DNA from 3 places in the Streptomyces sp. NPDC012935 genome. Region 3 is predicted to be linked to each of the others. Evidence: riboswitches for the same ligand, from Rfam matches in the RefSeq annotation. Region 3 holds a riboswitch; each other region holds the start of a gene.
What was found. A riboswitch is a leader RNA that binds a small molecule or an ion and turns the genes downstream of it on or off. The one in region 3 is predicted to bind cyclic di-AMP.

Region 1: linked by a shared signal. The riboswitch ahead of ACFY5C_RS05400 (M23 family metallopeptidase) and the one ahead of ACFY5C_RS02500 (LysM peptidoglycan-binding domain-containing M23 family metallopeptidase) in region 3 are both predicted to bind cyclic di-AMP.
Region 2: linked by a shared signal. The riboswitch ahead of ACFY5C_RS35615 (NlpC/P60 family protein) and the one ahead of ACFY5C_RS02500 (LysM peptidoglycan-binding domain-containing M23 family metallopeptidase) in region 3 are both predicted to bind cyclic di-AMP.

Annotation. Positions count from the first base shown of each region.
Region 1 covers NZ_JBIBBC010000002.1:22,191-25,429, forward strand. Annotated here, with positions in the region: gene ACFY5C_RS05395 (aldo/keto reductase) at 1-637, opposite strand, end outside; gene ACFY5C_RS05400 (M23 family metallopeptidase) at 843-1,868, opposite strand; cyclic di-AMP (ydaO/yuaA leader) riboswitch at 1,880-2,037, opposite strand; gene ACFY5C_RS05405 (PP2C family protein-serine/threonine phosphatase) at 2,267-3,239, opposite strand, start outside.
Region 2 covers NZ_JBIBBC010000021.1:89,378-92,616, forward strand. Annotated here, with positions in the region: gene ACFY5C_RS35615 (NlpC/P60 family protein) at 286-1,467, opposite strand; cyclic di-AMP (ydaO/yuaA leader) riboswitch at 1,476-1,644, opposite strand; gene pcrA (DNA helicase PcrA) at 2,009-3,239, shown strand, end outside.
Region 3 covers NZ_JBIBBC010000001.1:568,623-571,861, reverse strand. Annotated here, with positions in the region: partial or broken gene ACFY5C_RS02505 (glycoside hydrolase family 36 N-terminal domain-containing protein) at 1-1,363, shown strand, start outside; cyclic di-AMP (ydaO/yuaA leader) riboswitch at 1,674-1,831, shown strand; gene ACFY5C_RS02500 (LysM peptidoglycan-binding domain-containing M23 family metallopeptidase) at 1,836-2,801, shown strand; gene ACFY5C_RS02495 (SGNH/GDSL hydrolase family protein) at 3,064-3,239, shown strand, end outside.

The sequences.
Region 1 (3,239 bases), on a different contig from region 3:
GGGCGTAGTACGGGACCGCTGCCAGGCCTTGCCGTTCGGCGAGGTTCTGGAGTTCGCCCTCGTAGGTGTCGCGGGAGACCAGGTTGTAGTGGGGCTGGAGGGCGACGTAGCGGGCCAGGCCTTCGCGGTCGGAGAAGGCGAGGGACGCCTCCAGCCGCTCCGCGGAGATGTTGGAGGCGGCGATGTGCCGCACCTTGCCCGCCTTCACCAGCTCGTCCAGCGCGCCGACGATCTCCTCGACCGGCACTTCCGGCTTGTCGAAGTGGGTGTAGTAGAGGTCGATGTGGTCGGTGCCGAGGCGGCGCAGTGAGGCGTCCGCGGCCGCCTTGATGTTGGCGGCGGTGAGGCCCTGGAAGTCGGGGTGCTGGCTGACCTTCGTGGCGATCACGACGTCCGCACGGTTGCCGCGCGCCTTCAGCCAGTGGCCGATGACTGTCTCGGACTCGCCGCCCACGTTGCCCTCGACCCACGCCGAGTACGAGTCGGCCGTGTCGATGAAGTTGCCGCCCGCTTCGGTGTACGCGTCGAGGACGGCGAAGGACTGGGGCTCGTCGGCGGTCCAGCCGAAGACGTTGCCGCCGAGGCAGAGCGGGAAGACCTCGAGGTCGGAGGAGCCGAGCTTGCGCAGAGAAGTCATGCTCGACATCAACGTCCGTGGCTGAGGCCGATCTTCCGGGAGAGGCGCAAAGTTCCCGTAAACAAGCGGACCCCGGCGCTCCGAACCGGCAGCCCTGACGTCGGGGGGACGCCGTCAGGACTGCCGGGGATCAGGACAGGATCGCCGGGGAAGAGGTGTGGACGGGCTTCGGCAGGGAACTAGCAGAGGCAGAGGACGTAACGCCTCAGGGCGTGAGCCCCTTGCCGCGCAGCCACGCGAGCGGGTCGATGCCGCTCGAGCTGCCGCCGGGGTGCACCTCGAGGTGGAGGTGGGCACCGGTCACGTTGCCCGTGGCTCCCACGCGGCCGATGACGTCGCCGGTGTTGACCTTCTGGCCCACGCTGACGCTGATCGAGGACTGGTGCGCGAACCAGACCTCGGTGCCGTCGTCGAGGGTGAGCTCGGTCTTGTAGCCGTACGAGCCGTCCCAGCCGGCGAACGTGATCGTGCCGCTGTGCACGGCCTTGATCAGTGTGCCCGAGGGAGCGGCGAAGTCGAGGCCCGTGTGGTAGCCGGAGGACCAGTAGGCGCCGGCCTGTCCGAAGGTCGAGGTGAGGGTGTACGAGGAGGTCGGCAGCGTGTACTGCTTGGCCAGCTCGGCGAGGCGCTCGGCCTCGGCCTTCTTGCGGGCCTCCTCCTCGGCCTCGGCCTTCGCGGCGGCGGCCTTGGCCTTGGCTTCCTGCTCCGCCTTGGCGGCCGCGTCGGCGGCCTCCTTCTCGGCGGCGGCGACCGCGGCTGCGGCGGCCTTGCTGTCGATCTGGTCCTGCTGGTACTCGGCCTGCGCGATGATCCGGCTCCGCAGCGCCTCACCGGCGTCGGAACCGCCCTGCGCGGTCTCCTCGTAGGTCTCGCCCATGGTGCTGAGCGCGGTGGCCGCGTCCTCGGCGGGCTCGGAGGAGTCGTCCGAGATCAGGGGCAGGTCCGGCATGGTGATGGCGACCGGCGGCTTGCCGCTGTTCGCGCTGGCCATGCCGCCCGCGCCGACGGCGGCTATGACACCGACGCCGAGAACCGTGGAGCTGCGGGCGAGTCCCCCGCCGCGCTGCTTGGAGACGCGATGCCTGCCACGTACGGGACGAAGGGACTCCGCGGTGGGGTTCCACTCCTCGAACGGGCCCTCGTCGGTGCGGTCGCGGTCGTAGCCGAAGGTGTCGGTGCTGCGCTGACTCGGCACGAACGGGGCTTGCTGGGCAGGCCGGTTGGACGCCACGTGGGCGTACTCCTTTCCTTCCTTCTCGCCTACCGGGTTAGCTGACGGGTTCGGAGCAGGAAGGTCTCCTACGCGCGTATACCGCCCGTGAGTTCACGGTGGTATTTGCGCGATTCACCCCAAGGTGGTGGTTCCCCGGTTCCCTTTCGAGATTCGGCGCGTGCGCACGGAGCCGCCTCTTGTGACGGCTGGGACGACCGCGCTGCGTTATCGAACGTTAATAGACGCGGGGTGCGGATTCCAAGCTGTTCCACTTGATCATTAACGATTTTCGGCTGGACTTACGGGTCATGAGCGGCCCAAATCGGGCGAGTTGGCCAGACCTCAGGCACCACATGAGTGTTGACGGTGCGTCAGTTGTTATGCGGAGGGGGGTCGCCCGGTCACGCCCCGTGACATCACGGCCGTCGTACGGCGATGAGGGCCATGTCGTCCGCCATCCCGCCGCCGGAGTGCCGCCGCGCCTCCGCCGCGAGTACGCCGAGGAGCGCGACCGGCTCGCGGCGGGCGTTGGCGCGCCCCGCGAGGCCCGCCTCGGGGTCGTAGAAGAGGCCGCTGCCGTCCCGCGCCTCGGACAGGCCATCGGTGTACAGGAGCAGCGTGGCCCCGCTCGGACAGTCGACCTCCTGAGCCCGGTCGGGCCAGACGCCCAGCTCCCGCATGCCCAGTGGCAGCGCCGGCTCGGCGGCGGGCAGCGAGCGCACGGTGCCGTCGGCGTACAGCAACAGGGGTGATGGATGCCCGCGGTTGACGAGGCGCACGACCCCCCTGGCGTGCGGCAGCTCGGCAAGTACGACAGTGGTGAACCTCTCGGCCGACTCGGCCCACTCGCGCCGGTCACGCTCGCGCAGCAGCGCCCGCTCCAGGCGCTGTGCGACCGCCTCCAGCGTGCTCTCCTGCTCGGCGGCCTCCCGGAAGGCCCCGATGACCACGGCTACCGCGCCCACCGCCCCGATGCCCTTGCCGCGCACGTCCCCCACGACGACCCGGAGACCGTGCGGGCTGTCCTGCACGGCATACAGGTCGCCGCCGATGGAGGCGCCCTCCTGCGCCGCCTCGTACCGTGCCGCGATCTGGAAGCCGCCGATCCGCTCGGCGGGCTCGGGCAGTACGGCGCGCTGCGCGGCCTCGGCGATCTCGCGGGCGGAGGCGAGGCGTTCGTCGCTGCGGCGGACGAGGACGTTGATGAGGACGGCGAGGACGGAGACGGTCACCACGGTGGCCAGCTCCGTGATCACCTCGGCGCTGGGAAGGCCGCCGCGCAGGATGCGCAGCACGAGGAGTGCTGCGACGGCCACGACGCCCGTGAGGACGGTGCCGCGTTGCGAGTAGAGCGGGGCGGCGATCAGGGGTGCCGCGGTGAAGAAGGGG
Region 2 (3,239 bases), on a different contig from region 3:
TGAAATGCGCGTGGCGGTTGAGCGCCGGGATGCCTGCGGCGGCCCGCTCGGGTGAGTGGGAGTGCCGGTAGCGCCTGCGGCTGTGGGGCGGGTCGGGGCCGTGCCGGGGGGTCCGTCCTCGGTCGGGCGGTTGCTGTCTCTCAAGAGGTGCTGTCTCTTGACGCCCGCCGCTGCGGGCGGGCACCCCCCGGCACGTCCCCTTGCCGCCGTACGCGACTGCGGGTGCGTTTCGCACCACTACGCGCGCGTGGCGGAGAAAGGGCGCCACGCGCGCGTGTGTGCTCGTCAGGCCGGGCGGACCACGCTGTGGATCGACGACTCTCCGTCGTAGTAGATCGACTCCTCGCGGACGTACGTGCCGGGCTTCGGGGCGTGGATCATCATGCCGTTGCCGATGTAGAGGCCTACGTGCGTGATGTCGTCGTAGAAGAAGACCAGGTCGCCGGGCTTGGCGCTGGAGACGGCGACCGTGGTGCCTGCGTTGACCTGGTCGTAGGTGACGCGGGGGATGTCGACGCCTGCGGCCTTCCAGGCGGCCTGGGTGAGGCCGGAGCAGTCGTAGGAGTCAGGGCCGGTGGCGCCCCAGACGTACGGCTTGCCCACCTGGGAGCGGGCGAAGGCCAGCGCCTTCTCGGCCTTGGTGGCGTACGAGGGGTCCGACGCGGACGAGTCGGAGGAGGACGAGTCGGAGGAGGACGAGTCGGACGAGGAGTCCTCGCTCTCCTGTTGCTGGGCCGCCTCCTGACGTCGGCGCTCGGCCGCCTCTTGCTGGCGGGCCAGTTCCGCTGCCTTGCGGGCGGCCTCCTCCTGCTTGCGCTTCTCGATCGCGGCGAGGCGGGCCTTCTCCTCCGCCGTCAGTTGCGAGAGCAGTTCGCGTGCGTCGGCGAGCTTCTTCTGGACGGTCGACTTGGCCGTCTGGAGGTCGTTCTGCGACTCGGTGAGCGTTTCGAGGCTCTGAGTGGCCTCCTGACGCTTCTTCATCGTCGCGGACTGCTGGGTGAAGTAGTCGTCGACCGACTCCTTCTGACGGCCCGTCATGCGGTCCATCAGCTGGGACTGGTCGAAGTAGTCCTGTGGGGTGTCCGCCAGGAGGAAGGTCGCCGTGTCGGGGGCCGAGGCTCCCGTGCGGTACTGGGCGGCTGCGTTGCGGCCGAGTTCCTCACGTGCGTCGTTGAGCTTCTGGGTGCGCCGGGCGACGTCGTCGAGGAGAGTGTCGACGTGCTTGCGCTGCTTCGCGGTCTTCTCTTTGGCCGCGTTGTACTTCTCGGTCGCGGACTCCGCCTGGCGGTAGAGGTCGTCGACCTTCTTCTCGACCTCTTCGAGGCTCGGCTTGTCGTCCGTCGAGGGGCTCGCGTTGGCCGTCTGGGACAGCAGGGCGACGGACGTGAGGGCCGCCGTGGCGAAGGCGGGGGTCCGTATGCCTGCTACGCGCGTACCAGAGGGACGCGACTTGCGGTGCGACGCCAAGGGAGGCGACTCCTTCCATGCTCCGCCTACCGAGTTAGCTGTCGGGTTCGGGCGGGTGTTTCGGAAGGGTTGCCCTACGGCCGTTCCCCGGGCGGGAGTCGGGCCGATTCACCCCAAGTTCGGTGGGTCCCCGGCTCCGGGTGCACGGCGGCGCTCCGGACTCGGCGGAGGCCGTGCGGCCCGGCGACGTTCGCCGGTGGGGGTCGTACGGCCTGTCCGGCACGGTAGCCAACTCGTGTGGCCCCTGTGAAGGTTGATGTTCGATATGCCCGATACATTTTCGTGACCTTGGCGATGTGTGCCGTGGATCGGGGTGGATGTGGGGCTGTTGGTGGCAGGTTGCGGGATTCAGGGGGATGGGGTGTGTATCGGCGGAATTGGTTCGGTTTGGTTCGAGGGGTTGCGGATCGTAATGGGATGGTTCTGGAGGGTGAGGGGGGTGCTCGGGTGTGCGGGGTTTGAAGATCGGTGAGTGCTGAAACAGGTGATGTTCTCAGGGCGGCGGCGGGCTGTCAGTGGGGCGCCCTAGACTCGGAGAGCGATGAGCAGCCTCTTTGACGACAGCTTCCTGGCGGACCTCCAGGCCCCGCGGGCCCATGCGGACGAACCCCCGCCGCCGCCCGAGGACGAACACGCTCCGGAGCCGGTTCCGGACGATCTGTTCGGCGGGAAGTTCGACGTGCCGCCGGACCGGGACGAGTACTACCGCGACGGCGCCCCCCGCCCGGCCCTGGACGCGGCCGCGCTGCTGGAGGGGCTGAACGAGAACCAGCGTGCCGCCGTCGTCCACTCCGGCAGCCCGCTGCTCATCGTGGCCGGTGCCGGGTCCGGCAAGACGCGGGTGCTCACCCATCGCATCGCGCACCTGCTGGCCGAGCGGAATGTGCATCCGGGGCAGATTCTCGCGATCACCTTCACCAACAAGGCCGCGGGCGAGATGAAGGAGCGCGTCGAGCAGCTCGTCGGCCCGCGCGCGAACGCGATGTGGGTGATGACCTTCCACAGCGCGTGCGTGCGCATCCTGCGGAGGGAGAGCAAGAAGCTCGGGTTCACCTCGTCCTTCTCGATCTACGACGCCGCCGACAGCAAGCGTCTGATGGCGCTGGTGTGTCGTGATCTGGACCTCGATCCCAAGCGGTTCCCGCCCAAGTCCTTCAGCGCCAAGATCAGCAACCTCAAGAACGAGCTGATCGACGAGGAGGACTTCGCCGCCCAGGCGACGGACGGCTTCGAGAAGACCCTCGCTCAGGCGTATGCGCTGTACCAGTCGCGGTTGCGGGAGGCCAACGCCCTCGACTTCGACGACCTGATCATGACGACGGTCAACCTGCTGCGCGCCTTCCCGGACGTCGCCGAGCACTACCGCCGCCGCTTCCGTCATGTGCTGGTGGACGAGTACCAGGACACCAACCACGCGCAGTACGCGTTGGTGCGCGAGCTCGTCGGTACCGGTGAGCACCCCGTCGACGTGCCGCCGAGCGAGGCCGACATCCCGCCCGCCGAGCTGTGTGTGGTGGGTGACGCAGACCAGTCGATCTACGCCTTCCGGGGCGCCACCATCCGCAACATCCTCCAGTTCGAGGAGGACTACCCGGACGCGACGACGATCCTGCTGGAGCAGAACTACCGCTCCAGCCAGACGATCCTGACCGCCGCCAACGCGGTCATCGAGCGCAATGAGTCGCGGCGCCCCAAGAACCTGTGGACCAACGCGGGCGCGGGCGCGCGCATCACCGGCTATGTCGCGGACACCGAGCACGACGAGGCGCAGT
Region 3 (3,239 bases):
GCCGACCAGCAGCTACGCCGTCCATCTGACGGACGCCGAGGAGCTCCTGCACCTCCACCGGGGCCGCGCCTCGACCTCGCCGACGCCGAGGCCCTCGCCGTACGCCCACTGCCGGAGTACTGGCCCTTCGAGTCCCCGCTCGACGGCCGCGAGGAGTGCCCGGTCGAGGGCGGCCTCCGCTTCGTGCGGCCCGCCCTCTCCGTGCGCACCGACGGGCGGCGTGGCACCGAGCGGGGTTTCGACGGTACGAGGCCGAGGGTGACGAGCTGCGGTTGCGCTTCCGTGACGGCGGGCTGAACCGCACCCTGCACTACCGGATGCGCACAGACGTCGTGGAGCGCTGGGCGACCACGGACCGGTCGTGGAGCTGCTGCGCGCCGACTCGGCCGCCTGGACGCTGCGCGACCGGGAGGGGTGGCGGTTGTCGCAGCCGCACGGCCGATGGGGCGCCGAGTCCCGGCTTGCGCCGGCCCACTCACCTGCGGCGAGAAGTCATCGGCAGCCGCCTTGGACACGCCGGGCCTCGGCACCTGCCCTGGATCGCGCTCGACACGGACGCCACCGAGGAGCGCGGCGAGGTCTACGGCTGCGCTCTCGGCTGGTCGGGGTCCTGGCGTATCGCCGTGGCACAACTTCCCGACGCGCGCGTGCAGATCACCGGCAGTGCCGGATACGACGATTCGGGCCTCCTGCGTCTCGCGGCGGGGAGTCCTTCACCGCGCCCGTCTTCGCCGGCCTGTGGAGCGACGCCGGCTTCGGCGGGGCCAGCCGCGCCTGGCATGCGTACCAGCGCGCATACGTGATCCCGGACGCGGACCAGGACCGGCCGGTGCTGTTCAATCGCTGTTCAACCCCTGGGGGGGGCGACGGGGTTCGACCCCTCCGAGGAGCAGCAGAGCCTGCTCGCGCGGCGGGCCGTGGCCATCGGCGTCTGGACGCCCAACCCAGGCCGCTTCCCGTCCGGGCTCAAGCCCCTCGCCGAGTACGTGCACGCACTCGGCATGCAGTTCGGCATCTGGGTCGAACCGGAAATGGTCAATGCGGACAGTGAGTTGTATAGAGCCCAGACCGAGTGGGTTCGGCATCAAACATGACGAAAGCGGACGGAACTCCGCAATCGAGTGGGTGACGCTCTGCAAGGAGATCAGTTCCGTCGTGCAGTGGGGCGACCTCCACCTGGCTCCAGGCGCAGCGCTACGGCGAACCCGCCCTGGCGCTGCGGCTGCGCGCTCTCGACCCGACAGCGGCGTATGAATGCCTTGAAACGGGCGAAAGTCTCCGATGGTCCGTATTGGTGCATCGCGGACAACGCCCCGGCCTGCGAGGGAACCTTGATGCGACGGTTGTCCGCCTGCGTCGTATCCAGGTGTTCTGTCCGAATTGGCGTCTTCATTCCAACTCGCTCTGGAGCAAAGGGAGCTGGAGAAGTGTCACGTGAGGAGCGTCATATTCGTGACGGTGCGTCGCTCGTCATGTTCACGTAATTCACGTGCTTTTCGAGGGGTTTTGAGTCCGGCGATGCCCTGATAATTCACGGAGTGTGACCGGTAATTCCCACGAGGGATCAACAGGAACGCATTCGGACGGAACCCCTCACTTGTTCCCGTGCGTCTTCCTCGCTTACGTTCCACACCAATCCGGACGGACGCCTAATCCTGCCGCCGACCGGATCCCGCGCTAACTCACCCGTACCCGGCAGGAGCGGGGGACCCACAGGTACAACCGCCTGTTCCGGTCTCCGGAACGGCTTGGGGTCAAGTCGCGTCCCGACGCGACCGGGCATCTCCAGCCCGCACCCGACAGCTCACCTCGCAGGCGCCGGAGAGGAATTCGCCATGCCCGCGAAGGGTAAGCATCGCCGCCCGAAGTCCCTGCGCTTCACCCGCTCCATCGCCGTCGCCGGAACCGGTGGCGCCGCTCTCGCTCTCCCGCTCATCGGGGCCACCGGCGCCCACGCCGCTCCCTCTCAGTCCGTTTCGGAAAAGGCCGTTCAGTCTGCTCCGGCCGCCGAGAAGAAGGCCGAGAAGAAGGCCTCCGACAAGAAGGCGGACGCGCGGACCTATTCGGTCAAGGTCGGCGACTACCTTGCGAAGATCGCCGACGACCAGAACGTCAGCGGCGGCTGGAAGAAGCTCTACGCCGACAACCGCGAGGCCGTCGGCGCGGACCCGGCGCTGATCCACCCGGGTCTGAAGCTCACCATCGGCGGCCAGAAGGCCGAGACGAGCGCCCCCAAGTCGTCGTCCGCGCCCTCGTCCTCCTCCGCGCCTTCGAAGTCGTCCTCGGACACCACCGCCTCGAAGTCCTCCGCCTCGAAGTCCTCCGCGAGCAAGTCCGCCGCGTCGAAGACCACCACGACCGCCCAGAGCGCCGGGAACACCAGTGCTTCCAGCGGCTTCTCCGCCCCCCTCGACGGCGCCACCCTCGGCACCGCCTACAAGGTGGCGGGCAGCATGTGGTCCAGCGGCTACCACACCGGTGTCGACTTCTCCGCCCCCACCGGCACCCCCCTGAAGGCGGTCGGTGCGGGCACCGTCGTCTCGGCGGGCTGGGGCGGCGCGTACGGCAACCAGGTCGTCATCCAGCTCGCCGACGGCCACTACGCCCAGTACGCCCACCTGTCCTCGCTGTCCGTCTCCAGCGGCCAGTCCGTGACGGCGGGCCAGCAGATCGGGCTCTCCGGCGCGACCGGCAACGTCACCGGCCCGCACCTCCACTTCGAGATCCGTACCACCCCGGACTACGGCTCGGACCTGGACCCGGTCGCGTACCTCCGCTCCAAGGGCGTCTCCATCGGCTGACGCCTGACACGAACCCACTGCCTGACACGCTGCCGAAGGCCGGACCCCGATCCCCGGGTCCGGCCTTCGGTGTGCGCGCACACGGCTGTGTGACGGTTGCGCCCACAACACCCCCGATCAGAGGGTTATTCCACGTTTGGTGAACCCTTTAGGAGTGGCTTATATCACCGCTCGTCAACCCCGTCCTACGGTCGCGTAGGTCACATTCGAAGGTGAATCATGGGCCGACGTGGCAGACGATTCGAAGAGTGACAGCAGATCAGTGATCGGGTCGTACGTTGCGGTGGGGGACAGCTTCACCGAGGGCGTCGGCGACCCCGGCCCCGACGGGGCGTTCGTCGGCTGGGCCGACCGCTTCGCGGTCCTGCTCGCGGACCGACGACCCGAGGGCGACTTCAACTACACGAACCTCGCCGTGCGCGGCAAACTGCTCGACCA